DNA from 3 places in the Pseudomonas oplopanacis genome. Region 3 is predicted to be linked to each of the others. Evidence: predicted binding sites of a transcription regulator. Region 3 holds the regulator's gene; each other region holds the start of a gene.
The links. The regulator FliA, encoded in region 3, starts transcription of late flagellar genes. The targets are predictions, from matches to a motif close to CTAAAGTTTNNNNNNNNNNNGCCGNTAA.

Region 1 (10,240 bases), 540 kb from region 3:
GTCTGGCTCAGGTCGGCGATGGGCCGCGCTTCGATGATGTCGCCCTCCAGCGACCACGGGCGATAGGTCATGTCGGGCTGGATCGAAACCCCCAAACCGGCGGCCACCAGGCTTCGCACGGCTTCCGTAGACGCTGTTCGCAGCGTGATGCGCGGTTGCAAAGACGCGGCCGACCACATGCGCTGGGCATTGCGGTCCATTTCATCGACGTTCAGTTGAATCAGCGGCTCTCGCGCCACGTCGGCGAGGTTGATGCTGTCGTGCTCCAGCAACGGATGCTGCGCCGGCAGCCATAACCGGTGGGGCGAATGCGTCAGGACTTCGGTTTGCAGGGCGTGACGGTCCTCGAGGTTGGAGAGGATCAGCACGCCGACATCGATTTCGCCGCTGACCAGCAAATGCTCGATGTAGGGGCGTTCATCCTCCATCACCCGGATCTCGACGTTGGGGTAGGCGCGCTGAAAACGGGTGAGCAAATCGGCGAGGTAATAACCGGCAACGAGGCTGGTCACGCCGACGATCAACTGCCCGGCAACCTGATCGGTGCTCTGTTGCAGGCTGCGCTTGGCGTTGTCCACCGTGGCCAGAATCAGGTGCGCCTGACGCAGGAATTGATGCCCCTGGTGGGTCAGGGTCATGCCTTTTGCGTGACGGTTGAACAGGCCGACGCCAATTTCCTGCTCCAGTTGCTGGATCGCCAGGGTCAGGGTCGATTGGGAAATGAACGCGGTTTGCGCGGCGGCGGAGATCGAGCCGGTCTCGGCCACTGCGATGAAATGACGAATCTGACGCAGGGTCATCATGGGGAAGGTACCCGGTGGGCGGTTTTTATAGATTCGCTTGAGTGTATATCGTTTTAATCGATGGGCCTGTGGGCGTTACAAGATATGAGCAACATCTGGAAGCACTCTCGCCGGCAGGGGGCGGGCACTTTCGATCTAGGCTGGTGGCCGGTTACCCCTTTCGTGGAGACGGCAAAATGAATACCCGTGGTTTGCTCGATCAACTGCTCAAGTCCGGTCAAGATCTGTTGCAGAACAAGGCTGGAGGCACTCAGAACAAGGCGTCCAGCGGTGGGCTCGGTGGTTTGCTCTCGGGCGCCAGCGGCGGTGCGATAGCGGCGGGCGCCATGGGGTTGTTGCTCGGCAGCAAAACGGGCCGCAGTGTTGGCGGCAAAGTCGCCCTCTATGGCGGCCTCGCGGCACTCGGGGCAGTGGCTTACAAAGCCTTTGGCAACTGGCAGGCGCAGCAAGGCACCGCGCCGAACACTGAACCGCAAACACTCGACCGCTTGCCCCCGGCGCAGGTCGAGCTGCACAGCCAGGCGATTCTCAAGGCGTTGGTCGCTGCCGCCAAAGCCGATGGCCACGTCGATGAGCGCGAACGAGCGTTGATTGAAGGTGAGTTCACCAAGCTCGACAACGATCAGGAATTACAACAATGGCTGCATGCCGAACTCGGCAAGCCACTGGACCCTGCGGAAGTTGCCCGCGCCGCCAGCACCCCGGAAATGGCCGCCGAAATGTACATCGCCAGCGTGATGCTGGTGGATGAGCAGAACTTCATGGAGAAATCCTACCTCGATGAACTGGCGCGGCAGTTGAAGCTGGAGCCGGGGTTGAAGGCCGAACTGGAAAAACAGGTGCGCCAGGCGTTGACATAATTCTTGTGGGATCACCGGGCCATCAGTCGCTTGTACCGGCCCCCGATTACCGCTCGGGAAGATCGCATGACCTCGCAGAATCGTCTGACGCGCCGACCGGTTTAACCCAATGCACGCAGCCACAGAGCCCTCCCGCAAGCTCAAGTAAATCTGGAAGGTAGCCGCGCCGGCAAAATGTTGGGGGATGAAATGAATATCTGTCGGTGACCGTTCGTCTTGAAACACCGCATACCTGTTATTTCTGACAGTAGCCGGGAAAGCGTTTCAGGGATTTGATACCGCTACCTATGCCGCTCTTCGCGGCCTGTCGAATGGGAGCGCGTTTCATGACTGATATCTCACGTGCGTCCGGAATCCTGGCGCTGTCGCCACTCAAAATTCCGGGTTCAAAGCCAGGCGTCAAATCGGAAGATCCCAAGGTACTGGATCCTGTTGGGGTGCCATTGGTGCTCACTGCAGGCAGGCATCTGAAAGTGGTTGCGGACCCGCCCTATCCGGAGGCTGATTCTTTGGAACTCCATCATAACGGCGTGCGTATCACAGTCCCTTTCACGGTCGACCCGAATACTCAACGCACCACTTTCGAAGTGCCCAGGGCCCGGCTTCGTGAGGGGGCGCACGCTTTTCATTACGTAACCAAGCGCTTTAGTGACAATGACGAAACGTCCCCCACGCAGTGGGTGTTGTACAACGAGAGTCTGCCGGGTGGCGACGACCCGATAAATGACGGCAAGGACATCCACGAAGGGTTGGGCATTAAGTTGCCTGAATATGTCATACAAAACGGCGTCGACCTGGTAACGGCCGGTCCAGGTGTCCCGCTTGCCGTCACTTACGCGAATATCAGATTGCACGACGTGGTGATAGTGACCGCCAGAAACGGCGACAACTACTTTGAGTACGAATACACCGTGGTTCAAAAGGATCTAGTCGGGGGGGCGTTCAACATCCTTCTGCCGATAGCCTTTTTCATGGGGGCCGGTAATGGTAACGCTGTCGGGATTTCTTATACGGTATATGACCAGCTGGAGAACCCTACCCAGAATTCACTGCCATCGCCGTCCCTCTCGATCAAGGTCGACCTGACGCCCAAAGTGGAACTTCCGACCGCTCCTTTTGTACCGGGGCTGGAAGGCAAAGTGATCATTCCCATCAAATACACCACGGGTTTCGTGGTCCGGGTGGATTGGGCCAAAGGCTTCAAACCCGGCGATAAAGCCAAACTGGTGGTGAAGGGCGGGGCCGCGGGAGCAGGGACACCGGTATTCACCTTTGTCGCGCTCAATTCCAACTTCCGCGCGAACTTCCAGCTGACTACGGCGTTCATCCTGGCCAACGCGGGTCGGGAGGTGGTGTTCACGTGGATCCTGTTGAGTGGTGGCGTGGAGACGGAGTCCGAGCCGTTGACCCTGACCATCGAGAGCGTCAACGTGACGGATCCGAACTTTCCGAAGCCGGAAATTGTTGAGGCCTATGGGACGAACGCCGTGGATCTGCGGGCGTTTACCGATGATGCACACATCGTTTGTGCGCCTTGGCCGCTTATCGGGCTGCTGCAGAAAATCTGGGTACATGTGTTGGGTACCGGCAAAGATGGCAATCCCAAGACCGTCGCGATTGCAGTGGGCAAAACCTTGACGCCGGAACAGGTCCAGAAGGGGCTCGAGTATGTATTGCTTCGCAAAGACCTGGAGTTGTTCGCGCCGGGTAAAGAGTTGAGGGTTCGGCTGCAAGTGGACTTCTACCCCAATGAAGTCGACGGCACAAAAAAGACCTTTACGTTGGCACGCTACACACTGGTCACGGCGGGAATGAAAGCCACGCTGGAGTTTCTCAATGCGCCTTATCGCATTGCGCCAATGGGGCACTTGACTGGTATTAAGCTCAAGTTGGTGGACGAAAATGGAGAGTTCATCAAAGAAAAATCGGTGTATGTGACTATTCCGAGCAATTTCAAATACCCGGACGGCACTACCGGGCGACGTGAGTTTAAGACCGGTTTGTTTGGTGTGTTGGAAATCCTGGGCGTGACGGGGGCGGATGCACCTGGTACGACTTACATCATCAAGGCGGAATATGATGGCAATGTCGTGACCGCGAAGCTGGATGTTACAAGTCGAGGGAAAACTGGTGAGATGGATTTTGGTTTTACCACAAACGGTATCGCTCCAGCTTGGCAATTCGGTAGTGTTGCAATTAGTCCGGATGGTACGAAAATTTTAGTGAGTAAACCGCACCCAAGTAATGGCTTTTTGGCAGTCATTGATGCCGCAACCCTGCAGATGGTGGGTGCGCGAATAGAAAATTTAGGCATGAATTACTTTGCGATTGCTCCTGATAGTGACCAGGTCTTTATGAGCAGCTCTTATGGTTATTATCATTCAGCTATGAGCTTGTCGTCAGGAGAGCAAGCCCGGATTGAGACGACTGGTTTTAATTCTGGGGAATGTGTTTTTAACCTAGAGGGTACCCATGCATATACTCTTTTCACGCACGGGATGACGAAAACAGACATTGCGCTCAAGCGTGATAAGAGTACAGGATTGCCGGAAGCTAATTTAATTGTCATGGCTCCTGATGGTAAAACCATATTTACTTTTCGTACTTATGGTTCAGAATTATTCAGTATTTCTACAAGCAGCGACTCATTAATTAAGCGAGCAAAGCTGCCCTGGCATGCACACTCACTAGCAATAAGCCCGGATGGAAAGCACATTTACGCTAATGATTATAATGCACAAAAGATAATGGTCATTGACTCCACAAGTCTGCTCGTAATCCACACTGTCGACGTTATTCAGCCGGGCGTGATTACTTTGAGTCCGGACGGTCGACTGCTCTATTTTTCCAGTGAGGGATCCAAAGTGAAAGCTCTTGATACTGTGAACCGCAAGGAGGTCAAGACTTTTGTTGTTGCAGGCGATCCATGCAGCCTGACGCTCAGCCTTGATAGTTCCCGCCTGCTTGTCGTTTATAAAAACAAATCGATTATCACCGTTATTCAAGTCGAGTAATTCTGGAGGCAGGTATAAGGAAAGCTGGAGTGAAGGATCTTTTAAGTAGGTCCGTCCATTCCCGTTAAACCCCGCCATCGTTCTTCGCGAGCAGGCTGGCTCCCACATTGGACCGCGTCCATCCGGACAATCCGGTCCCCGTGGGAGCCGGGCTTGCCCGCGAAGGCGTCTTCAGACACCCCCCATCCCCAGCGACCAATCCAGCAGAAGCCCTCCCGCCTGGGCCTACTTTCCGTCTTATAAATGAAACACCCTCGGCTATACTCCGCAGCACTTGAACCACCCCGAGGACTGACTGTGAAGAACTGGACGTTGCGCCAACGCATTTTGGCGAGTTTTGCGGTGATCATCGCCATCATGCTGTTGATGGTCGTCGTCTCGTATTCACGGCTGTTGAAGATCGAAGCCAGTGAAGAAAGCGTTCGCGATGATGCGCTTCCGGGGGTGTATTTCAGCTCGATGATTCGCAGCGCCTGGGTCGACAGTTTCCTCCGGACCCAGGAAATGCTCGGCCTCAAGGAAGGTCAGGGCATCAGTGCCGAAGACGCCGCCGATTTCAAGGCGTTCGAGGCGCGACTGATGGAGCAGATCAATAACTATCGCAGCACGGTGACCACGGAGGAGGACAAGGTCGAAATCGCCGCCTTCGAAAAACTGCATGAGGATTTCCAGAAGATCCTGATGAAGGTGCTCGACCTGCATAAAAGCAATCAGGAAGCTGACGCGATCAAGCTGTTCAACGAACAGCTAACCCCGGCGTGGACCGCCGGCCGGATGAAACTCAATGACATCATCCGCGAAAACAAAGCCGTGGCCGACAACGACATCGCCGCCATCGACGACGCGGTGCTGACGGCAAAAATAAGCATGGGCATTTCCCTGCTCGTGGCGGTATTGGCCGCCGGTTTCTGTGGCTTGCTGCTGATGCGCGCGATCATGGCGCCGATGAACCGGATCGTGAAAATCCTCGAAATCATGCGCACCGGCGACCTCAGCGGTCGTTTGAACCTGGAGCGCAAGGACGAATTCGGCGCCGTGGAAACCGGCTTCAACGACATGATGACCGAGCTGACATCCCTGGTGTCTCAGGCCCAGCGCTCATCGGTGCAAGTCACCACTTCGGTCACCGAGATCGCTGCCACGTCCAAGCAACAACAAGCCACCGCCACCGAAACCGCCGCCACCACCACGGAAATCGGCGCGACCTCCCGTGAGATCGCCGCGACGTCTCGTGATCTGGTGCGCACCATGACTGAAGTGTCCACCGCGGCCGACCAGGCCTCGGTGCTCGCCGGTTCCGGGCAGCAAGGCCTGGCGCGCATGGAAGACACCATGCACTCGGTGATGGGCGCGGCCGATCTGGTCAACGCCAAGCTGGCGATTCTCAACGAGAAGGCCGGCAATATTAACCAGGTGGTGGTGACCATCGTCAAAGTTGCCGACCAGACCAATTTGCTGTCGCTGAACGCTGCCATCGAGGCCGAGAAAGCCGGCGAGTACGGGCGCGGTTTTGCTGTGGTTGCCACCGAAGTGCGGCGTCTGGCGGACCAGACGGCAGTCGCCACCTACGACATCGAGCAGATGGTGCGCGAGATCCAGTCGGCGGTATCGGCCGGGGTCATGGGCATGGACAAATTCTCGGAAGAAGTGCGCCGTGGCATGTCCGAAGTGCAGCAGGTCGGCGAGCAGTTGTCGCAGATCATCCATCAGGTTCAGGCGCTGGCGCCGCGGGTGTTGATGGTCAACGAAGGCATGCAGGCCCAAGCCACCGGCGCCGAACAGATCAACCACGCGCTGGTGCAGTTGGGTGATGCCAGCAGCCAGACCGTCGAGTCGTTGCGCCAGGCCAGTTTTGCCATCGACGAACTGAGCCAGGTGGCTGTAGGCCTGCGCAGTGGCGTTTCGCGATTCAAAGTCTGATGAACGAACTCGCGGCCAAACGCGGGGCCGGGGTGCCGGTCAAGCAATCGTTGTACCTGGTGTTTCGCATCGGCGGTGAGCGCTTTGCCTTGCAGGCTATCGAAGTGGCGGAAGTGCTGCCGCGGTTGCCGTTGAAACCGATTGCCCAGGCGCCGCATTGGGTTGCCGGGGTGTTTGCCTATCGTGGCGCGGTGGTGCCGGTGATCGACCTCAGTGCGCTGACCTTCGGCCAACCGGCGCAGGCCCGTACCAGCACGAGGCTGGTGCTGGTCAATTACCGCCCGAATGAATCAACCCCGACGCAATGGCTGGGGCTGATCCTGGAGCAGGCGACTGACACGCTGCGTTGCAACCCGGCGGAATTCAAGCCCTATGGCCTGGACAATCGCCAGGCGCCTTACCTCGGGCCGGTGCGCGAAGATACCCAAGGTTTACTGCAATGGGTGCGGGTCGCCGATTTGCTCGATGATCAGGTTCGCGCGCTGTTGTTCCCGTCGCCGCCTCTCGATCCGGCGCTGCTTGAGGAGCGGCCATGAGCAGCGATCAACGGTTTTTCGATTTCCTCAAGGAGCGTATCGGCCTCGACGTGACGTCGGTCGGCCCGGCAATCATCGAGCGCGCGGTGCGCCAGCGCAGCATCGCCTCCCGTGCGCTGACGGCTGACGAGTATTGGCACACGCTGCAAGGTTCGCAGGATGAGCAGCAGGCGTTGATCGAAGCGGTGATCGTGCCCGAGACCTGGTTTTTCCGTTACCCGGAATCCTTCGCGACGCTGGCGAAACTGGCCGGCAAACGCCTGGCCGAGATCAACAACATGCGCGCGCTGCGGATTCTCAGCCTGCCGTGTTCCACCGGGGAAGAACCTTATTCCATCGCCATGGCCTTGCTCGATGCCGGGCTCAAGCCCCATCAGTTCAAGGTGGAAGGCATGGACGTCAGCCCGCTGTCGGTGGAAAAAGCCCGGCGTGCGCTGTACGGCAAAAACTCGTTTCGTGGTCAGGACATTGCCTTTCGTGACCGGCATTTCAGCGCCGAAGGCGACGTCTATCGTCTCAGTGATCGCGTGCTGGATCAGGTGCGGTTGCAGGTCGGCAACTTGCTCGATCCGGCGTTGCTGGCCAGCGAGCCGCCATATGATTTTGTGTTCTGCCGCAACTTGCTGATCTATTTCGACCAGCCGACCCAGCAGCAGGTTTTCGAGGTGCTCAAGCGCCTGACCCATGTCGACGGCGTGCTGTTTATCGGCCCGGCCGAGGGCGGTTTGCTCGGGCGTTTTGGCATGCGTTCGATTGGCATTGCGCAGTCATTTGCGTTCAGCCGCCAGAGTGTTCCGGAGCCCGAGCCGTTTCCCGTGTTCGTGCCAGCCCCGTTGCCGTTGCGACAACCGGCGCGCAGCGTGCCACCGCCGCCGGTGCGCAATCGCCCGTTCGCCAGCGTCACGCCGCTACCCGCCATCACGAAAACCTCGGACGCTGCCGCATTACTCGCGAACATTGCCGTGCTGGCCAACGAAGGCAAAAGTGTTGAAGCGCGCCTCGCGTGCGAACAGTATTTGCGCAGTCATGAACCGGTCGCGCAGGTGTTTTATTGGCTGGGACTGCTCAGTGATGTCGGCGGCAACGCCCTCGAAGCCCAAGGCTTTTATCGCAAGGCGTTGTACCTTGAACCGCAACATCCCGACGCGTTGATGCACCTGGCAGCCTTGCTGCAATCGCGGGGCGATGCGGCGGGTGCCAGACGATTGCAGGACCGCGCCGCCCGCAGCGAACGCGCCGACAGTGAGCGTAAACGATGATTGCCTCCGACACCTTGAACGTTACCCATGAAGATGCCCAGGCCATCGACGATTGCTGGAACCGCATCGGTATCCACGGCGACAAGTCCTGCCCGCTGCTGGCCGAGCACATTCACTGCCGCAACTGCGCGGTGTACTCAGCCGCTGCCACGCGCTTGCTCGATCGCTATGCGTTGCAGCAGGACGACCGCGTGCAACACTCGGCGACGGTCGAAACGGACATAAAAACCCGATCGCTGTTGATGTTCCGGCTCGGCGAAGAATGGCTGGCGCTGGCCACTCGAAGCCTCGTGGAAGTGGCGCCGCTGCAAGCCATTCATTCCTTGCCACATCAGCGCTCCCGGGCCTTGCTCGGCGTGGCGAATGTGCGCGGCGCATTGGTCGCGTGCCTGTCGCTGGTGGAGTTGCTCGGGCTCGACGCCACCAATAATGCGGCGTCCAGCACGCGAGTCATGCCGCGCCTGTTGATCATCGCCGCCCACGGTGGGCCGGTGGTGGTGCCGGTGGACGAGGTCGACGGGATTCATGCCATCGACGAGCGAATTCTCGAGGCCGCCTCGCAATCCGGCACACAGGCCAGCGGCAAGTACACCCGAGGTGTGTTGCCCTTCAAAGGTCGTAGCCTGCGCTGGCTGGATGAAGAACAATTGCTGTCCGCTGTGACCCGGAGCCTCACATGACCCCCGAGCAAATGCGCGACGCCTCGTTGCTGGAGCTGTTCAGCCTTGAAGCCGAGGCCCAGACCCAGGTCCTGAGCGCAGGTCTGTTGGCACTGGAACGCAATCCGACCCAGGCCGATCAACTCGAATCCTGCATGCGCGCGGCGCATTCGCTCAAGGGCGCGGCGCGGATCGTCGGTGTCGACGCAGGGGTCAGCGTCGCGCACGTGATGGAAGACTGTTTGGTCAGTGCTCAGGAAGGGCGCCTGCACCTGCGGCCCGAGCACATTGATGCGTTGTTGCGAGGCACCGACCTGCTGATGCGCATCGCCACGCCCAATAACAACGTGACGCCGGCGGATATCGAAACCTATGTGGGGTTGATGACGCAGTTGCTCGATCCGCTGGCGCCCGCCGCGCCGCTGGTGACTGAGCGTCAATCCGTACAACCCCGCGTCGAGCTGCCGGTTCCGGTGGTTGAACTGCCGCCCGCCGCGCCTGTTGATGCTCCCCAAAAGACCAAACGCACCACCGAAAACGGTGAGCGCGTGCTGCGCGTAACGGCCGAACGCCTGAACAGCCTGCTCGACCTGTCGAGCAAATCCCTGGTGGAAACCCAGCGCCTCAAGCCGCACCTGGCGACCATGCAGCGCCTCAAGCGCATGCAGAATAACGGTCTGCGGGCCCTGGAAAACCTCAACGTCCATCTCAAGGATCACGCCTTGAGCCTGGAAGCCCAGGAAGCGCTCGAAGATGCGCGGCGGTTGCTGGCGGAATCCCAGCAACTGCTGATCGAGAAAAACGCCGAGCTGGATGAATTTGCGTGGCAGGCCAGTCAGCGCGCGCAAGTGTTGTACGACACCGCGCTGGCCTGTCGCATGCGCCCGTTTGCCGATGTGTTGACAGGGCAGGTGCGCATGGTTCGCGATCTGGGCCGTGACCTGGGCAAACAGGTTCGGCTGGAAATCGAGGGCGATAAAACCCAGGTTGACCGCGACGTCCTGGAAAAGCTCGAAGCGCCGTTGACGCACCTGCTGCGCAACGCCGTGGATCACGGCATCGAATCCCCGGAACAACGGCTGCTGGCCGGTAAACCGGCGGAGGGTGTGATTCGTCTGCGCGCCTCGCATCAGGCCGGATTGCTGGTGCTGGAATTGAGTGATGATGGCCATGGCGTCGATCTGGAAAA
Region 2 (10,240 bases), on a different contig from region 3:
GCAGAAAGAAGTTATCGGTTTTTACTGGCGTGGGCCGGTTCACTTGAGCTCGGCTCTTTTGTCCGTGAAGTTGACGCGCAGTATAGCGACAGGCCCTAGACCGGCAAAGCGCTCACGGTGCCCGATGGTCACTGAAAGTGGGTAGAATGCGGTTTTTTTCCACTTGCGGGGGTGCGCCTTGCGCGAAATCGTCCTGATAAACATCACGGGAGTCGACCGTCCGGGTCTGACTGCGGCCATTACCGGCGTTCTGGCCCAGGGTGGTGTGAACATTCTCGACATCGGTCAGGCGGTGATCCACGACACCCTGTCGTTTGGCATCCTGGTTGAAATTCCTGGTACCGAGCAAGGCAAATCGGTGCTCAAGGACATCCTGTTCAAGGGCTACGAGCTCGACCAGCAGGTGCGTTTCACGCCGGTGTCCGAAGAGGATTACCAGCAGTGGGTCGGCAATCAGGGCAAAAAGCGCCACATCGTGACGCTATTGACCCGCAAAGTGACCGCCGGGCAATTGCAGGCCGTGAGCTCGATCACCGCCAAATATGGCCTGAACATCGATCACATCGATCGCTTGTCCGGGCGCATGCCACTGGACACTCCAGCCGACAAGGGCAAGGGCTGCATCGAGTTTTCCGTGCGTGGCGAAGCGGCTGATCCGCAGGCGTTGCGGGCCGAGTTCCTCAGCGTTGCGCAGGAACTGAACGTCGACATCGCCTTTCAGGAAGACTCGCTGTTCCGTCGCAACCGTCGCCTGGCGGTGTTCGACATGGACTCGACCCTGATCGAAGCCGAAGTCATCGACGAACTGGCCAAGGCGGCTGGCGTGGGCGATCAGGTGTCTGAAATCACCGAGCGGGCGATGGCCGGCGAGCTGGACTTCCGCGCGAGCTTCAAAGAGCGTCTGGCCTTGCTCAAAGGCCTGGACGTCAGCGTGCTGGATTCGATTGGTGCGTCCCTGCGCCTGACCGAAGGGGCCGAAACCCTGTTCGCCGAACTCAAGCGCCTGGGTTACAAGACCGCGATTCTGTCGGGTGGCTTCACCTACTTCGCCAAGCAATTGCAGGCCAAGTTGGGCATTGACTACGTATTTGCCAACGAACTGGAAGTGGTCGACGGCAAGGTCACCGGTGTGGCGGTCGAGCCGATTGTCGATGCGCAGCGCAAGGCGGATCTACTGCGCGAGCTGGCGCATAAAGAAGGTTTGCGTCTGGAGCAGACCATCGCGGTCGGCGACGGCGCCAACGATCTGCCGATGCTGGCGATTGCCGGGTTGGGCGTGGCGTTCCGCGCCAAGCCGTTGGTGAAGCAGTCGGCGAAGCAGGCGATTTCCACGCTTGGGCTGGATGGCGTGCTGTACCTGTTGGGTTTCCGCGATCGCGACGGGCAGCTCTGATTTCTCGCTTGCGTGATCGGGCCTCTTCGCGAGCAGGCTCGCTCCCACATTTGATCTGCTGTGAACACACCACTCGTGAACGCCAGTGATCTATTGTGGGAGCGAGCCTGCTCGCGAAGGACGCGCCGCGGTCCTTCAGGCCGCACTCAAAGCGAAGGCCACAACGAATCAAACACCTCCTCAACGCCGCTCCCCGCGGCGTTGTCGTTTCTGCTCGCTTCCAGCGACCGATAAGCAAACTGATTAAAACTGTTGGTGCTCGCCACCCGCCGATCCAGCCCGGCCCGGCGTTCCTGGCCGTTGGTGTTGATCAGCACCTTATTGCCTTCCTGAAACGGCAGGCGCGGGGCGAGCACGGTGGCGGGCAGGTCGATGGCGCTGATTTGCGGCAGCAACAAGCCACGCAAGTAATGGCTGTGGTCATCACTGTTGCGCACCAATTGCAGCCCGCAAGGCTCGGCGAAGGGCGCGACCAGCTCGATGCCCATCTGCGTACCGCCACCGCGCACTTGGCGAATCCAGCGCACGACCGCAATGCTCCAGCCTTTATTGACTGAATCCTCGATCCCGACCATTTCCCCGGCCTGTAGCTCGGCGGGCACCGCGTTGGGCCAGGCCAGGCAATAACCACCGGGGCTGTGATTGATGACGGGCAGGGCATAGGTCGGAAAATGCCGGTTGCTGTCGGCCTCTTGGCTGTCGTCGTTTTGCAGTTGCGGGTATTCAATTTCCTCGTAGGGCAGCAAGGCATCGCCCGTGCCCTGTGATGCGGCATCGAACGCCTGATGCCAAGGGTCGCTGTCCCGACTGGCCGCAGGCATTGCCGAAAACTGCGCGAGCCGGTTGCCAGGGTTTTTCAACAGGTCGCTGAATGAGCGCTGCCCGCCGAGATAAAAGTGCAGTGCGCTCATCCCCACGCACAGGGTCAACGTACCTTGACCGGCCGTTCGCTGAAAACTGCGCTCGGACGCTTGTCCCCAGGCCGCGTGCAGGTGTTGCAGCGTGTCCACGCTAAGGCCTGTCGGCACGGGCAAGTCGCCTTTAATACCTTGCAAGTGTGTTTCGATGGCGTCGACCAGTGGCTGCGGATCAATCCCCAGCAAATCGGCCTGCTGCTCGGCCCGGAACTTGCCGCGGTAACGCGGGCCGGTATCGAGGTCCGGGGCGATGGCGAACAGTCCATCCGCCTGTAGTTTGACCCGGTGACTCCAGGCTTCCAGCGCTTCGGCGAGGCGAGCGATCTGGTTCTGGCGCAATTGATTGCAGCGTGACGCACCCAGCAGCAGGGCGGCGGCGTAAGTCTGTTCGATGCTCAGGGAGGGCGTCTGGCTGGCCAGCTCATCGCGCAGGCTCAGGTGTTGCAGTCGATGTTCGCAGCCGATCCGGTACAGCTGATGCAACTCCAGCCACACACCGTCCGGCACCGGGCAGTAGAGCTGAGTGGCGCGGATCAACTGGCCGTTCAGGCAATGAATTGCCCGTTGCAACGCTTGCGCCAGCAACGGCGCACGGTCCTTGCTGAAACGCGGCGAGATACGGATGACGATCTGTTTGTAGCCGATCGCCAAATGACCTTGCAGGGCCTGGCAGAGATTGGCGATCTTGCGCGAACGTTCGTCGAGGACAATCGCCTGGTGCAGGAAATGCCGCTCCAGGTGTTTGCAGACGTAATACACCTCGGGCCTGAGCAACTCGAGCATGGGCAGGCGGTTGGCGCTTGGGGTCAGCAGTTGGTTGAGTTCGCCCAGGGCTTGATAGAGCTGGCGGGCGGTTTCGCCGATGTTGGCTTTGGGCAGGGCGGCGATCCAGCGCTTGAGGTCGCGCGGAGTGGCTTCGCAGAAAGTCAGGCGCAGTTGCGCGGGGACGTGGGCGTTAAGCAGCAGGTGGGGAGTGTTCTCATTCATGCCGTGGAAAAACTCCAGCCGGTCAATGGGCAGTGAATGACCTGACTGTAGCAGCTATGTCCATCAGCGCGGGACAACCAAAAAGGAAGGGTATCCGCCCTGTCGAAAATACTCGACAGGGCGGGTCAGCGGATCAGGCGTTTGGCAGGCCCATGCCCTGGCCCATCTGCACCGGCGAACCGGCCGCCAGTTCTTCGGCCCACTTGACCTGGTCTGGGCCGAACAGCACGACAGCGGTCGAACCCAGTTTGAAGCGACCCAGTTCCGCACCTTTCTCCAGATGGATCGGTGCGCGGGCGGCTTCGTCGTAGCGGAAGGTTTTCAGTTCACGTTTCGGCGGTGTGACCAGCCCGGCCCAGACGGTTTCGATCGATGCAACGATCATCGCGCCCACCAGGACCACGGCCATCGGCCCACGCTCGGTGTCGAAAATGCACGCCACACGCTCGTTGCGGGCAAACAGCTCCGGGACGTTTTCGGCAGTGGTCTGGTTGACCGAGAAGATCCGGCCCGGGATGTAGACCATCTCGCGCAGGGTGCCGGCCAGCGGCATGTGTACGCGGTGGTAGTCCTTCGGCGACAGGTAAATCGTGGCGAAATCACCGCCCATGAATGGCGCGGCGTTGGCTGCGTCACCGCCCAGCAACTCCAGCACGCTGAAGCTGTGGCCCTTGGCCTGGAACACGCGACCGTGTTCGATCGGGCCGAGCTGGCTGACTGCGCCATCGGCTGGGCTGAGGATCGCGCCCGGGGTTTCGTCCAATGGACGAGCGCCGTCTTTCAGCGCACGGGTGAAGAACGCGTTGAAGTGCTCGTAGGCGGTCAGGTCTTCGACCAGCGCTTGGGACATGTCCACCTGATAACGCTTGGCAAACCAGGCGGTAAAGGCGTTCTTGAACCAGCGCACGCGGCATTCGGCAATGCAGCCGGCCAGTCGCGAGAGCAAGTGATGGGGCAGCAGGTATTGGCTGAGGATAAACAGACGCTTGTTCATTAACTGTCCTTAAACCTTAAATCTCTACGGGGGTGTCGGGGTGGTTGCCCCATTCGCCCCAGGAACCGGCGTAGCCTTTGACCCGCGGATAACCGAGGGATTTGGCCACCAGATAAGTGAAGCCAGAACGGTGGTGAGTCTGGCAGTGGGTAATGACTTCTTTGTCTTTGCTGATCCCTAGCTGTTCGAGGATCTGCGCCATGTCGGTGCGGATGCGCAGGTTGCGCGCCTGATCCATGCCCGCAGTCCATTCGAAATTGACGGCGCCCGGAATGTGGCCGGCCTTGGCCGCCAGCACTTTCTCGCCGGAGTATTCCAGCGGCCCGCGCGCGTCCCAGATCGCCAGGTCGGCGGCGCCGAGACGGCTTTGCAGGTACTCGCGGGTCGCGGTAGGTTCGTCGTGCAGGGTCAACTTCACCGGGCCGCCAGCGGGGGCCGGGATCTGGATCGACATCGGCATACCTTCTGCCAGCCAGGCCGTCAGACCGCCGTCGACGTAGTGGTATTTACGGTGACCGATAACGTCCAGCAGCCAGATAAAACGCCCGGCCCAGCCGCCACCTTCGTCGTCATACACCACGTACACCGCATCGGGGTTGTGGCCCAACTCGCCAAACAGCGCTTCAAGTGCCGCTTGCGGCGGCATCAGCCCCGGTGCAGGTGCCTGACCGAGTTGAGTGCGTTTCGGATCGACAAAACGCGCGCCGGGAATATGCCCTTCGGCATAGCGGGCGCTGCTGGTCAGGTCCACCAGAATCAGATTGCGGGTCTCGAGAAGAGGGAGCAAGTCGCTCGGCTCGATCACCAGCGGCAAGCCAGAGAAGTCAGGCATGTGAGGTCTCCAGGGCACAAAAGGGTGGATTGTAGCGCAGCGTCATTGGCCGCGGTGGCTAAAGGTGTTCAAGGCTTTCTCGATGCACTGCGCGGTTTTGCCGAAGGCTTGCACGGTGATTTCCGAGAACGGCCCGCCGCCCTGATCCGCCACCACCACCATGATCACCCGACCATTATTGACCAGCGAGCGCAGGATCAAGTGTTCGCCACGGAACTGCGCACGCAGGTTGCCAGGCAGCAACGCCGAGAACTGCGCGGTGTTGGCCGGTGTCAGGCGCACCTGAGCCTGCTGCGAGAGCAAACGTTGCAGCACGGAGCTCTGGCTAACCACGAAATTCAGCCCCGCCGTTTCTGTGGGCAAACCGGCAACCTGATGCACCCGCAGATTGGCGTGCGTGCGGTCGGCCATCAAGATCATGACCCGACGCATGCCGCACGCGACCAAAGCGTCCCGGGCGGAGGTGGTCAAGTGCATCGCGTTGGTGAACGGGCTTGGCTCCACCAGCAACTCGGCGCATTGGCTGCGCCACTTTGCCAGGTCTTCGGTGGTCGGCGCCGGGGCCGGCAGCAAGGCGGCGTGGACACGGTTCATGCCCCACGGCCAGAGCAGCGAAACGGCGGGGTGCCAGAGGTCCGGCATGGCATGCAGCCGGGCGCTGTTGGCGGCCTGTTGGTGCAACTGCTGCTGCACGTCGGCCATCGGCGTTTGCAGGTAAAGACTGGTCAGGTATTGCCAGCGCTCGCTGTGCGGGCTGTCCCACGCCTGTTGCGCCGACAGCGCCAGACCGTTGGCCAGCAGCACGGTATTGGCCGGCTGATTGAGCCAGCGGCGCAAGGTCGGATCGTCATCGAGGCGGTTTTGCTGGCGCAACGGATGATCGCTGTCGCGGGCAATGCGCAGCACTTTGACCAGTTCGCGCTGCTCGGTCAGCAGCAGGCGATAACCCTGTTCCACCCACACCGGCAGGCGCCAAATGGTCACCAGGGCCTGGCAAATGTCCAGCAGGCGCACGCCGAACAACTGTTTTTCGACCTTGCGCGCCGACTCACCTTTATGGATGACCCGCAGCTCCCATTCTTCGAGCAATTGCGGATAGGTCAACGCCATCGGCCACAGCGGCGAGAGGAACAGCAGACTGCCCCAATGAATGTCCTGCCACAGCCGCGCCAGGCGACTGGCAAAAAAACCATTGGCCTGTTGCGTCGCGTGCTGGCTGATCAATTGCAGCTGGCGCAAGGCAAGCGGGATCTGCATTTGGGGTTCGGCGGGGAGGCGGGCGAGCAGTTCTTCGGTGCGTTTCAAACCGAGGCGATTGATCGCCACCTCAAGGTTTTCCGCAGGCTCGGTCATGCTGCCGTGGGTATGGCGGTTGGCTTCACGAATGATGCTCAAGGCCAGGGCCGGGCTGTCTTGCATCAGTTCGGCGATATCACGCAGCGAGCTGCGATTATCGGCGATGGCCCTGCAGACACGGTCATGGCTTTCCTGCGGAACCGGCAGGCGCACGCCATCGAGAAGCTTGACCCAGCCTTCGAGTGTCGTTGGTTTTTGAGTGGGAATGTTCGTCTGGTTAGCCATGGTTGGACGCAATCTTCGTCTGCATTACCTATGCCCGGAGTAGGCTAAATTAGCTTTTCGCTTGAACGGGCTATAGTCTGGCGCAGTTTTGCCGATAAGGAGAAGAAGAGATTTTTCGACCTCCGAATATGACCTTGAACCCGACTCAGTAAGTGCTCTCCTACCTATGGCTAAAATTCTCGGCATCATTGTCGTATTCGCGAGCGTGCTCGGCGGGTACGTGCTCTCCCACGGCAAGATTGCTGCCCTTATCCAGCCTTTCGAGGTGATGATTATCGGTGGCGCAGCCTTTGGCGCATTCCTGCAAGCCAACCCTGGCCATATGGTCAAAAACGTTCTGAAGAAAGCCTTCGGGATGTTCAGCTCGCGCTTCAACCACACTTTTTACCTTGAAGTGCTGGGGCTGATTTACGAGATCCTCAACAAGAGCCGCCGCGAAGGCATGATGGCCATCGAAGGCGACATCGAAGATGCTGCCGCGAGCCCGATTTTCGCCAAGTACCCGGCGGTGCTCAAAGATGACCGCATGACCGCGTACATCTGCGATTACCTGCGCATCATGTCGTCCGGCAACATGGCTCCCCACGAGCTGGAAGGCCTGTTCGACATGGAACTGACCAGCCTCAAGGAAGACCTCGATCACCCGTCCCACGCGGTGAACGGTATTGCTGATGCGATGCCGGGTTTCGGTATCGTCGCGGCGGTACTGGGTATCGTGGTGACCATGGCCTCCCTGGGTGAAAGCGATCAGAAAATGATCGGCGTGCACGTGGGTGCGGCACTGGTCGGTACCTTCTTCGGTATTCTCGCCGCCTACGGCTTCTTCGGCCCGCTGGCCCATGCCCTGGCCCACGATGCCAAGGAAGAGCTGAACGTCTACGAGGCCATCAAGGCTTCGCTGGTGGCTTCGGCGTCCGGCATGCCGCCATCGCTGGCTGTAGAGTTCGGTCGCAAGGTTCTGTACCCGGCGCACCGTCCTAGCTTCGCTGAGCTGGAACAAGCGGTTCGCGGTCGCTAAGTCATGGAAAATAACCAGCCGATAATCATCAAGCGCGTAAAAAAATACGCGGGCGGGCATCACGGGGGCTCCTGGAAAATCGCCTTCGCTGACTTCGCGACGGCGATGATGGCGTTCTTCCTGGTGCTGTGGCTGCTGTCCACCGCCACACCGGAACAGAAGATCGCCATCGCCGGTTACTTCAAAGACCCGGTCGGCTTTACCGAAAGTGGCACGCCGTACATCATCGATCTGGGCGGCTCCCCGACCCTGGCGCCGGAGAAAACCCTCAACCCCGAGGTGAAATCCCAGCCGCAGCCAGACCGCGTCACTGTCGACACCGAACAGGTCGAAGGCATGGCCGAGCAGGTCGAGAAGGAACGCCTGGAACTGTTGCTGCAAGAATTGCAGAACAAGGTCGATGAAAATCCGCAGCTGCAGAAATTCAAGGACCAGATCCTGTTCGAGATCACGCAGGACGGTTTGCGCATCCAGATCATGGACGCCGAAAACCGCCCGATGTTCGACTCCGGCAGTGCGCGTCTGAAACCGTACTTCGAAGACATCCTGCTGGCCATGGCCGACACCATCAAAGCGGTGCCGAACAAGATCAGCATCAGCGGCCACACCGATGCCAAGCCGTACTCGGGCACCGGTGATTTCGGCAACTGGGAACTCTCGGCCAACCGTGCCAACGCCGCTCGCCGTGCGCTGGTCGCCGGCAGCTATCCGGATCAACAGGTCGCGCGGGTGGTCGGTTACGCCTCGTCGGCCCTGTTCGACCGTGAGAATCCGTTCAATCCGATCAACCGCCGCATCGACATCGTGGTACTGACCAAGAAAGCCCAAAAGGCCATTGAAGGTTCACAAGGTGCAGAACCTGCGCCAGAACCGGCACCAGCCCCCGCAGTACAAGGGCAGGGCGGTCCGGGCGAAGTGCCGGCCAAGCCAGTTGATCCGAACGCTTTGCCGGCGGATAAAGAACCGCTGCCGGCCCATGAGCTTCGTGAACGTTTGAATATCTTTGAAAACCCGGCACCGAAACCGGCTGAACCGCCGAAGCAGTGACCCACAAAAAAGCCGACAGCGATGTCGGCTTTTTTGTGCCTGTCAGAAACCCCGTCGAATACGGTTCTTGAGCTGGTCGTGGAACAACTCGGCATCACGCCGGTAAGTGCCGCGAACGGATTCGCTGAACGACTCCAGCCCCATTGAGCGCTTGGAGAGCAACTCCTCGCGATAGGCGTCGATAAAGAAGTTGATATCGTTCTCACCACTCAATTTCGGCCATTTATCGAGGTACAGCGGTAGCGCGCTGGGGCCGATCTTGTACGAGCAGATCCGGCGATTGCTGATGGTCGCTTCGCCGATTTCGAACGGCACCCACCACGACTGTGCAGTCTGCTCCGAAACCACGGCCATCAGGTGTGTGCATTCGGTGATGTTGCGGGTGATGACGGTGGTGATGTCTTCAGTGGTTTGCGATTCCGCGTCCAGCACATCGAGGTAGGTCTTGATGTTTGCCTGCGTCAGGCGGGTGTTAATGGCCATCGCATGGGCGCGGTCGGTGTGGCGGTAGCTGATAAACACAGGCATCAGAAATGTCCCTTGATCGCGAGTTCGCGGTAATAGGCGCCGAGGGCGGTCAGGCGGCAGCCGGTGGAATGCAGGGCGGCGTAGTACATGTGCTCGGCGTCGACCGGTTCGATCAAGCTGTGGCGGTTGCACTTTTGCAGTTGCTTGAAGATTTCGCCGTTGTCGGGATCGAACGCGGCCTCGGTCGGTTCGTAGCTGGGGTCCAGCGGGAACACGTAGCTAGGTTCCGGGAACCAGTCCTTGAGCTTGCGCAGGGTTTCTTCGGCAATCAGCGGCGTGACTTCGCGCAGCGGCACAAATTGCGAGACGTTGGTCTTGAACACCGGTCGTTGTTCCCATGCCCCAAGTGCGTTGTCGACGAACGAATACACGCTGCCGGGCGTGACCTTACCCAAGACATTGGCGGCTCCGCCGTGCAGTGCTTGCAGCAACAGGTCGGTAAACACGCCGTGGCCGCGACCTTCGAGCGCCACCTGGTCTTTTTTACAGGCGGTGAGAATGGTCATGCCTTCGCTGATCACGCTGCTGCCACCGCGCAACCCGCGCATCGCGGCCGCCGCGCCGGCCTGGCAGCAGTCGAGGATGATGATTTTGTTTTTGATGTGGGGGGCGTTTTCCGCCCAGTTGAGGATGTCGCTGATGCGGATGCCTTCGACGCCCTGACCGAAATCCTGCGGGATCAGCAGGCCTTCATCGATGCTGGTATCAAACTGGCCGTGACCGGCGAAGTACAGCAGCGCCACGTCGCAATCACCGGAAAACAGACTCTGGATCTGCTGCTTCAGGTTTGTGTGAGTGAGGTTTTCCTCCGCCGAGGTCAGGACCTTGCTGCTGAAGTTCGGACGCCCGTTGGCGTGGCGTTCCAGTACCGAGGCCATGGCCATCGCGTCGTTGTTGCAGCCGCTCAATGGCGACACATGCGTGTAGTGGTTGATGCCGATGA
Region 3 (10,240 bases):
CTGTCGCAGCTGCTCAAAGTGTTGCAAGCGCTGCTGGCCGAACAGGTGCCTGTGCGGGACATTCGCAGCATTGCCGAGGCGATCGCCAACAACGCCGCCAAGAGTCAAGATACTGCCGCTTTGGTGGCCGCTGTGCGGGTCGGCGTATCCCGCGCAATCGTCCAAAGCATTGTAGGCACTGACTCCGAGCTACCAGTGATCACCCTGGAGCCAAGGTTGGAACAGATATTGCTCAATAGTCTTCAGAAGGCAGGACAAGGCTCGGAAGAGGGCGTTCTGCTGGAGCCAAGCATGGCAGAGAAGCTGCAGCGCTCGTTGATCGATGCGGCGCAGCGTCAGGAAATGCAAGGTCAACCGGTGATTCTGCTGGTGGCCGGCCCGGTTCGCGCCATGTTGTCGCGATTTGGCCGACTGGCAGTCCCGGGTTTGCATGTGTTGGCTTATCAGGAAATCCCTGACAACAAGCAAGTGACCATCGTTGCGACAGTAGGGCCCAACGGCTGAGGTAGTGGTTTATGCAAGTTAAGCGTTTTTTCGCCGCCGATATGCGTCAGGCCATGAAACTGGTTCGTGATGAGCTGGGCGCCGATGCCGCCATTATCGGCAATCGCCGGATTGCCGGTGGTGTCGAGCTGACGGCTGCGCTGGATTACAAATTGTCGGCGCTGGCCCCGCGTGTTCCGAACATGGAACTCGAGGATGAGCTGCGCAAGACCCAATCGCGCATCGTCACTGCCCAGGCTGAATTGAGCCTGCGTGGCGATGGCGAGACCGAAGGCGACAAGACCACCAATCGCCAGTTGTTCGCCGGCCTGCCACTGACCGCTGCCGAGCCACTAATCGAACCGACCTACGCCGAACCGCGTCGCTCCGCGCCTGCTCCGGCACCGGCTGCTGGCGGCGTGGATCCACGTGCGTTCGACTCGATGCGTTTCGAGCTCAACAGCCTGCGCGAACTGATGGAAGTACAGCTCGGTTCGCTAGCCTGGAATCAGCTGCAAGGTAGCCGTCCGGCCCAGGCCAACCTGTGGCGTCGCCTGCAACGCATCGGCCTGTCCGGCCCGTTGTCGCGCGATCTGTTGGCGATGATCGGTGATATCGATGAGCCTCGTCAGGCCTGGCGCATGTTGCTGGCGCACCTGGCGCGGATGATTGCTACCCCGGAAGTCGAGCCGCTGGAAGAAGGCGGCGTGATTGCCATGGTTGGTCCTGCCGGCATGGGCAAGACCACCACCCTGGCCAAGCTCGCAGCCCGTTACGTGCTCAAGTACGGCGCGCAGAACATCGCGCTGGTGAGCATGGACAGCTTTCGCATTGGCGCCCAGGAGCAGCTCAAGACGCTGGGGCGCATTCTCAATGTGTCGGTGACCCACGTCGATCCGGGCCAATCGCTGGTTCAGGCGCTGGAGCCACTGCTGCGCAAACGCGTGGTGCTGATTGATACCGCAGGCCTTCAGGCCAGCGATCCAGCCCTGCGCATGCAGCTCGAAAGCCTGGCCGGGCGTGGCATCAAATCAAAAAATTACCTGGTGCTCGCAACCACCAGCCAAAAACAGGTTCTAACAGCCGCTTATCATAGTTACAAACGCTGCGGGCTCGCTGGCTGCATCCTGACTAAACTGGATGAAACGGCAAGTCTCGGCGAGGTGCTGAGCCTGGCGATCAGTCATGAATTGCCGGTGGCGTACCTGACCGATGGCCCGCGGATCCCGGATGATTTGCATCTGCCGCGCCGTCATCAGTTGGTCAGTCGCGCCGTAAGCGTACAAATGCAGGAAGAACCCAGCGAAGAAGCCATGGCTGACATGTTCGCTGATATTTACCACAGCCCGACCAAGCAGGTTGGCTAAGGTAGTAATGAACAGTTTTTGTACCTACATCGATGGTCTGCCATGCATTGTTCCATTTGCGAACGCGCAGCCAGTAATGTGGCCTCCGTCTATGCAAGACAAGGTAAAGAAATAACATGGGCAGCATGCATCCCGTACAGGTGATCGCGGTGACCGGCGGCAAAGGTGGCGTCGGCAAGACTAACGTGTCAGTGAATTTGTCGCTGGCCCTGGCTGAGCTCGGCCGTCGCGTCATGCTGTTGGACGCTGACCTGGGCCTGGCGAACGTTGACGTCCTGCTGGGACTGACACCCAAACGTACCCTGGCCGACGTGATCGAAGGCCGCTGCGAGCTGCGCGACGTTCTGTTGCAGGGCCCGGGCGGTATTCGAATCGTTCCGGCCGCGTCTGGCACCCAGAGCATGGTTCATTTGAGCCCGGCTCAACACGCCGGACTGATCCAGGCCTTCAGCGACATCGGCGACAATCTCGACGTATTGGTGATCGACACCGCTGCGGGCATAGGTGACTCGGTAGTCAGTTTTGTTCGCGCAGCGCAGGAAGTCTTGCTGGTGGTCTGCGACGAGCCGACCTCGATCACCGACGCCTACGCGCTGATCAAACTGCTTAACCGCGATTACGGCATGAACCGCTTCCGCGTCCTGGCCAACATGGCCCAGAGCCCGCAAGAAGGTCGCAACCTGTTCGCCAAGTTGACCAAGGTCACCGACCGCTTTCTCGACGTGGCCTTGCAATACGTCGGCGCGGTGCCTTACGACGAAAGCGTGCGCAAGGCTGTGCAGAAACAACGTGCCGTGTATGAAGCCTTCCCGCGTTCCAAGTGCGCCCTGGCGTTCAAGGCCATCGCGCAGAAAGTTGATACCTGGCCGCTGCCTGCCAACCCGCGCGGGCACCTTGAGTTTTTCGTCGAGCGCCTCGTGCAACAGACCGCAGGACCCGTCCTATGACAGCCAGTGGCTACAACCTCTACAAGAAGTCGGCACGTGACGCGCAGTACGAGCTGATCGAGCGTTACGCGCCACTGGTCAAACGCATTGCTTACCACTTGCTGGCCCGTCTGCCGGCCAGTGTCCAGGTTGAAGACCTGATCCAGGCCGGGATGATCGGCCTGCTTGAAGTGTCGACCAAATACGACGCCAGCAAAGGCGCAAGTTTCGAGACGTACGCGGGCATACGAATCCGCGGCGCCATGCTCGATGAAGTACGCAAGGGGGACTGGGCGCCACGCTCGGTCCACCGAAATACCCGTATGGTCAGTGACGCAATTCGCTCTATTGAAGCTAAAACCGGCCGTGACGCTAAAGATCACGAGGTTGCGGCCGAACTCCAATTGAGTCTCGACGATTATTACGGGATTTTGAACGACACCCTGGGCAGCCGCTTATTCAGTTTCGACGATCTGTTGCAGGACGGCGAACACGAAGGGCTGCATGAGGATGGCGCGAGTGCTCATCTCGAGCCGTCACGCGATCTGGAAGATGAACGCTTCCAGGCGGCGCTGGCGGACGCGATTGCCAATTTGCCGGAGCGCGAGCGACTGGTGTTGGCGCTGTACTACGACGAAGAGTTGAATCTCAAGGAAATCGGTGAGGTCCTGGGGGTCAGCGAATCGCGGGTCAGCCAGTTACACAGCCAGTGCGCGGCCCGTTTGCGGGGGCGTTTGGGGGAGTGGCGAGCGCGCTGAAGGCAGTGTGGGGACACTGCGAACGGGGCTGGTGCGGATTTGAACGGCACCGGTCGCGATCTGTTGTGCTCCAGACAGTCATCGAGTGAATTGCCGAATTGATTGAAATGGCGCGTCCAGGTGCTGGGCGCGTTTAAGACTGCTTGGAGGTCGAATTGGACAAGAACATGAAAATCCTCATCGTTGATGACTTCTCAACGATGCGGCGGATCATAAAAAACCTGTTGCGTGACCTTGGGTTCACCAACACGGTCGAGGCTGACGATGGCACTACTGCCATTCCGGTTCTCAACAGCGGGAGCATCGACTTTCTGGTAACGGACTGGAACATGCCTGGCATGACCGGTATCGATCTGCTGCGCCACGTGCGCGCCGATGAAAAGCTCAAGCACCTGCCAGTGCTGATGGTGACCGCTGAAGCCAAGCGCGAGCAGATCATCGAAGCGGCCCAGGCCGGCGTAAACGGCTATGTGGTCAAACCCTTCACGGCCCAGGCGTTGAAAGAAAAAATCGAGAAGATTTTCGAACGCATCGGTTGATCCACTGCGCCACGGGGGAGCTATGGAGCATAAAGAATCTTCACAGGGCGATTTTGAATCGACCCTGAAAAAACATGCCGTCGAACTGGTCGCCAGCCTTGAAAAAGGCAGGTTCGGCGAGGCTGTGCAACTGATCCATGAGCTCAATCAGACCCGTGACCGTGGCCTGTATCAGGAAGTGGGCAAGCTCACTCGCGAGCTGCACAGCGCGATCGTCAATTTCCAGATTGACCCGAACATGCCGCAAGCCGAGGAAGTGTCGCAAATCACGGACGCCACCGAGCGCCTGGGGTATGTGGTCAAGCTGACCGAGGCCGCGGCCAACCGCACCATGGACCTGGTGGAAAGCGCCACGCCGCTGGTCAACAGCCTGAGCGAAGAAGCCCAGGCGTTGAGCACGGACTGGAGCCGGTTCATGCGCCGCGAAGTCGGGGCTGAAGAGTTCCGTGAGCTGGCCCGCCGCGTCGACGGTTTCCTGACACGCAGCACCGAGGACAACCGCACGGTGTCGAGCAACCTCAACGACATCCTGCTGGCTCAGGATTACCAGGACCTCACCGGTCAGGTGATCAAGCGCGTGACCCAGTTGGTCACCGAAGTTGAAAGCAATTTGCTCAAGCTCGTCCTCATGGCCAGCCAGGTAGACCGCTTTGCGGGTATCGAACATGACCGTGAATCGATGCTCGCCGAAAAAGATCCACAAAAACATCTCTCTCAGGGTGAAGGTCCGCAGATTCATGCCGATAAAAGAGAAGACGTTGTGTCCGGTCAGGACGATGTGGACGATTTGCTATCCAGCCTGGGATTTTAGCGTTTCAGCATTCTAGGTTTTTTAGGTTTTTAGACCTGTAGGAGCACCCCCTTAATGAGCTTCGGCGCCGATGAAGAGATCCTTCAGGATTTCCTGGTTGAGGCCGGCGAGATTCTAGAGCAACTGTCCGAACAACTGGTCGAGCTGGAAAGCCGACCGGATGATGCGGACTTGCTCAATGCAATTTTTCGCGGTTTTCACACTGTAAAAGGGGGCGCCGGCTTCCTCCAGCTCAACGAGCTGGTGGAGTGCTGCCACATCGCCGAGAACGTGTTCGACATCCTGCGCAAGGGTGAGCGTCGCGTCGATTCGGAACTGATGGACGTGGTCCTCGAAGCGCTGGACGCGGTGAACAGCATGTTCGGCGAAGTCCGCGAGCGTAGCCCGGTCACCGCTGCGACACCTGAATTGCTGGAGGCCCTGGCCCGTCTGGCCGAGCCGCAAACCGCAGATGAAGCTGCACCGGTTGCTGAAGTGGTTGAAGCACCTGCCGCCGAAAGCGAATCGGGCGACATCACCGATAACGAATTCGAACAACTGCTGGACTCGCTGAATGCCGTCAAGGCTCAGGCCGAAGCGCCAGTGGCTGCACCAACGCCTGCCAGCGATGCCGCTGCCAGCGACGAAATCACCGATGCCGAGTTCGAGTCATTACTCGATCAACTGCACGGCAAAGGCCAGTTCGCCGTCGACGCCGTGGCCCCAGCGCCAGCGGCACCGGCTGCGCCGAAAGCGGCGGGCGACAGCTCCGACATTACCGACGACGAATTTGAAGCTCTGCTCGATCAGCTGCACGGCAAGGGCAACTTTGCGGTGGATGCGCTGGAGTCGGCCATTGCTTCGGTACCAGCTACACCTGCGCCAACCGCAGCGGCGGCGGGCGGGGATCTGATCTCCGATCACGAGTTCGAATCGCTGCTCGACGAATTGCACGGTAAAGGCAAGTTCACCGACGTGGCGACAGGCTCTGTTGTCACTGCTGCGGCGCCCGTTGCCAAGGCAGCGGCACCCGTGGCCAAGGTGCCAGATCCAAAAGCCGAGGCACCGAAAGTCGAGGCGTCGAAACCGGTTGCCGCCGCTGCACCGGCCCCGGCCCGTGCTCCGGCTGCGCCGCCGCCGGAAAAACCGGCGAGCGAAGCCGAGACCACCGTGCGGGTCGATACCGCGCGTCTCGACGAAATCATGAACATGGTCGGCGAACTGGTACTGGTGCGTAACCGTTTGGTTCGCCTGGGTGCCAACAGTGCCGACGAGGCCATGTCCAAGGCTGTGTCGAACCTCGACGTGGTCACGGCTGACCTGCAAACCGCGGTCATGAAGACCCGGATGCAACCGATCAAGAAAGTCTTCGGACGCTTCCCGCGTCTGGTTCGCGACCTGGCTCGCCAGCTCAAGAAAGAGATCAACCTGGAACTGGTCGGCGAAGAAACCGACCTCGACAAGAACCTCGTCGAGGCCCTGGCCGACCCGCTGGTCCACTTGGTGCGCAACGCGGTCGACCACGGCATCGAGTCGCCGGAAGAGCGCGAAGCCTCGGGCAAGTCCCGTGGCGGCAAGGTGATCCTTGCAGCGGAACAGGAAGGCGACCACATCCTGCTGTCGATCAGCGATGACGGCAAAGGCATGGACCCGCACGTCCTGCGTTCCATCGCGGTAAAACGCGGTGTGATGGACAAGGACGCGGCGGATCGCTTGAGCGACACCGAGTGCTACAACCTGATTTTCGCGCCTGGGTTCTCGACCAAGACCGAGATCTCCGACGTGTCGGGTCGTGGCGTGGGCATGGACGTGGTGAAAACCAAGATTTCCCAGCTCAACGGTTCGATCAACATCTACTCGACCAAAGGCCAGGGCTCGAAGATCGTCATCAAGGTCCCGCTGACCCTGGCGATCATGCCGACGCTGATGGTCATGCTCGGCAACCAGGCGTTTGCGTTCCCGCTGGTGAACGTCAACGAGATCTTCCACCTCGACCTGTCGACCACCAACGTGGTGGACGGTCAGGAAGTGGTGATCGTGCGCGACAAGGCGCTGCCACTGTTTTACCTCAAGCGCTGGCTGGTCAGCTCCGCCGCTCACGAAGAGCAGCGCGAAGGCCATGTGGTGATCCTTTCGGTGGGCACGCAACGGATCGGCTTTGTCGTCGATCAGTTGGTGGGCCAGGAAGAAGTGGTCATCAAGCCATTGGGCAAAATGCTCCAGGGAACCCCGGGCATGTCGGGCGCCACCATCACCGGTGACGGCCGCATTGCGCTGATTCTCGATGTTCCGAGCATGCTCAAGCGTTACGCCACGCGGCGTATTTGATTCTGGTGGAGCGGGGCGACTGAGCCTCGCTCCGTCTAACGGAGTGTTTATGGCAGTCAAAGTCCTGGTGGTGGACGATTCGGGGTTTTTCCGCCGCCGCGTCTCGGAAATTCTTTCAGCGGATTCGAATATCCAGGTCGTCGGAACGGCGACCAACGGAAAAGAGGCGATCGATCAGGCCCTGGCCCTCAAGCCGGACGTGATCACGATGGACTACGAAATGCCCATGATGGACGGCATCACCGCCGTGCGACACATCATGCAGCGCTGCCCGACGCCGGTTTTGATGTTCTCCTCGCTGACGCACGAAGGCGCCCGGGTGACCCTCGATGCGCTGGATGCCGGCGCCGTGGATTTCCTGCCGAAGAATTTCGAAGACATCTCCCGAAACCCGGAGAAGGTCAAGCAACTGCTGTGCGAAAAGATCCTGAGCATTTCGCGCAGTAACCGTCGCGCCAATACCTACAGTGCACCGGCCCCGGTCGCCGCACCTGCCCCGACGCCTGCGCCTGCCAGCGCCAGCAGTTACGGCAGCCACGCACCGTCGCGTCCTGCGCCGGCACCGATTCCGGCACGCACCCATGCGCCTGTGTCGTCCGGCCCATCGTCGCCTGCACCGAAACGCAAGGCCTACAAACTGGTGGCCATCGGCACGTCCACGGGCGGTCCGGTTGCGCTGCAACGGGTGCTGACCCAGTTGCCGGCCAACTTCCCGGCACCGCTGGTGTTGATCCAGCACATGCCGGCGGCCTTCACCAAGGCTTTCGCCGAACGCCTGGACAAGCTCTGCCGCATCAGCGTCAAGGAAGCCGAGGATGGCGACATCCTGCGTCCTGGCCTGGCGTTGCTGGCACCGGGTGGCAAACAAATGATGATCGATGGCCGTGGCGCGGTGAAAATCCTGCCGGGCGACGAACGTCTGAATTACAAACCCAGCGTGGACATCACCTTTGGTTCAGCGGCCAAGTCCTACGGCGACAAAGTTCTGGCGGTCGTGCTGACCGGCATGGGCGCCGACGGTCGTGAAGGGGCTCGCCTGCTCAAGCAGAGCGGCAGTGCGATCTGGGCTCAGGATGAAGCCAGCTGCGTGATCTACGGCATGCCGATGGCCATCGTCAAAGCCGATCTCGCCGACGCGATCTATGGGCTGGAAGATATTGGCAAGCACCTGGTCGAGGCGTGTATCTGATGGATGTTTTAAGCCTGATTGGCATCATCATGGCGTTCGTCGCCATCATTGGCGGCAACTACCTTGAAGGCGGCCACCTCGGCGCGCTGGCCAACGGCCCGGCAGCCTTGATCGTCCTCGGTGGCACCATCGGCGCAGCCTTGCTGCAATCGCCGATGAGCGCCTTCAAGCGTGCCATGCAAATCCTTGGCTGGATTCTGTTTCCGCCACGCGTTGACCTGGCCGGTGGCATCGATCGCGTGGTGAACTGGAGCCTGACGGCCCGTAAGGAAGGCTTGCTCGGTCTGGAAGGGGTGGCCGATGCCGAACCCGACAGCTACTCGCGCAAAGGCCTGCAACTGCTGGTTGACGGTGCCGAACCGGAAGCGATTCGCAGCATTCTGGAAGTGGATTTCTACACCCAGGAAAGCCGCGACATCGAAGCCGCCAAAGTTTTCGAAAGCATGGGCGGCTACGCGCCGACCATCGGGATTATCGGTGCGGTGATGGGCCTGATCCATGTCATGGGCAACCTGGCCGATCCCACCCAACTGGGCAGCGGCATTGCCGTGGCCTTCGTTGCCACCATCTACGGTGTGGCCAGTGCCAACCTGGTGTTGCTGCCGATTGCTTCCAAGCTCAAGTCCGTGGCTTTGCGTCAGTCGCGTTATCGCGAAATGTTGCTGGAAGGGATCCTGTCGATCGCCGAAGGTGAAAACCCTCGCTCTATTGAGTTGAAGCTTCAGGGCTTCATGGATTGATGGGGGTAATGGATTATGGCTCGTCGTCGCCAACCTGAAGAACACGTCAATCACGAACGCTGGCTGGTGTCCTACGCGGATTTCATTACCTTGCTGTTCGCGTTCTTCGTGGTCATGTACTCGATCTCTTCGATCAACGAAGGCAAGTACAAAGTCATCTCGCAAGCGTTGATCGGGGTCTTCACCGACGCCGATCGCTCGCTCAAGCCGATCCCGGTCGGCGAAGAGCGACCGATGACCGTGACCCCTGCCAAGCCGTTGGTGAAAGACAGCGAACAGGTCGATGCCGGTGTTGCCGGTTCCAGTGACCCGCTCAAAAGCATCGCCGATGACATCAGCGCCGCGTTCGGTGACCTGATCAGCTCCAACCAGATGACCGTGCGCGGTAACGAGTTGTGGGTCGAGATCGAGCTCAATTCCAGCCTGTTGTTTGGCAGTGGCGATGCCATGCCCAGCGACAACGCGTTCAACATCATCGACAAGGTGGCCGGGATTCTGAAGCCGTTCGATAACCCGATTCACGTCGAAGGCTTTACCGATGATCAACCGATCCGCACCGCGCAGTACCCCACTAACTGGGAACTGTCCTCGGCCCGTTCGGCGAGCATTGTGCGCATTCTGGCGATGCAGGGCGTGAACCCGAGCCGAATGGCCTCCGTGGGTTATGGCGAGTTTCAGCCCGTGGCCAATAACGCCACCGCCGAAGGCCGCGCACGCAACCGTCGTGTGGTGCTGGTGGTTTCACGCAATCTCGATGTTCGTCGCAGCCTCACCGGCACCGGAACCGCTCATGCGCAACCGGACGCCGCGTTGAAGCGTGCTGGCACACAAACTGCACCGTCAGCGGTCAAGTCGCCGGTACGAGAGAGCGCCGTCAATTCTCCGTCACCCGCATTAAAACGTTGAGCTATTTCTCGGCTGACCTCGTCGGCCGGGAGGAAACATTCAAATGAGAGTCTGGGCCGTTGCCAATCAAAAGGGTGGTGTTGGTAAAACCACTTCCTCTATCGCTTTAGCCGGTTTACTGGCCGAGGCGGGCAAGCGCGTGGTTGTGGTCGACCTCGACCCGCACGGCTCCATGACCAGCTACTTCGGCTACGACCCCGACACCCTGGAACAC

Region 1: the regulator FliA is predicted to act here: its motif matches at 4,718-4,745, upstream of ACWKV5_RS04890 (methyl-accepting chemotaxis protein).
Region 2: the regulator FliA is predicted to act here: its motif matches at 6,775-6,802, upstream of motA (flagellar motor stator protein MotA).

What each region holds. Positions count from the first base shown of each region.
Region 1 is NZ_JBSKHV010000002.1:124,786-135,025, forward strand. It holds gene ACWKV5_RS04875 (LysR family transcriptional regulator) at 1-803, opposite strand, end outside; gene ACWKV5_RS04880 (tellurite resistance TerB family protein) at 980-1,663, shown strand; gene ACWKV5_RS04885 (YncE family protein) at 1,990-4,677, shown strand; gene ACWKV5_RS04890 (methyl-accepting chemotaxis protein) at 4,975-6,597, shown strand; gene ACWKV5_RS04895 (chemotaxis protein CheW) at 6,597-7,133, shown strand; gene ACWKV5_RS04900 (CheR family methyltransferase) at 7,130-8,392, shown strand; gene ACWKV5_RS04905 (chemotaxis protein CheW) at 8,389-9,072, shown strand; gene ACWKV5_RS04910 (response regulator) at 9,069-10,240, shown strand, end outside.
Region 2 is NZ_JBSKHV010000003.1:367,771-378,010, forward strand. It holds gene ACWKV5_RS09590 (AhpA/YtjB family protein) at 1-43, opposite strand, end outside; gene serB (phosphoserine phosphatase SerB) at 179-1,393, shown strand; gene ACWKV5_RS09600 (molecular chaperone) at 1,540-3,297, opposite strand; gene asd (archaetidylserine decarboxylase) at 3,431-4,291, opposite strand; gene ACWKV5_RS09610 (rhodanese-like domain-containing protein) at 4,308-5,123, opposite strand; gene ACWKV5_RS09615 (HDOD domain-containing protein) at 5,166-6,704, opposite strand; gene motA (flagellar motor stator protein MotA) at 6,871-7,722, shown strand; gene motB (flagellar motor protein MotB) at 7,726-8,769, shown strand; gene ACWKV5_RS09630 (toll/interleukin-1 receptor domain-containing protein) at 8,812-9,297, opposite strand; gene ACWKV5_RS09635 (caspase family protein) at 9,297-10,240, opposite strand, start outside.
Region 3 is NZ_JBSKHV010000002.1:661,212-671,451, forward strand. It holds gene flhA (flagellar biosynthesis protein FlhA) at 1-504, shown strand, start outside; gene flhF (flagellar biosynthesis GTPase FlhF) at 516-1,850, shown strand; gene fleN (flagellar synthesis regulator FleN) at 1,967-2,797, shown strand; gene fliA (RNA polymerase sigma factor FliA) at 2,794-3,534, shown strand; gene ACWKV5_RS07415 (chemotaxis response regulator CheY) at 3,702-4,073, shown strand; gene ACWKV5_RS07420 (protein phosphatase CheZ) at 4,096-4,884, shown strand; gene ACWKV5_RS07425 (chemotaxis protein CheA) at 4,939-7,191, shown strand; gene ACWKV5_RS07430 (protein-glutamate methylesterase/protein-glutamine glutaminase) at 7,241-8,380, shown strand; gene ACWKV5_RS07435 (flagellar motor protein) at 8,380-9,120, shown strand; gene motD (flagellar motor protein MotD) at 9,136-10,026, shown strand; gene ACWKV5_RS07445 (ParA family protein) at 10,070-10,240, shown strand, end outside.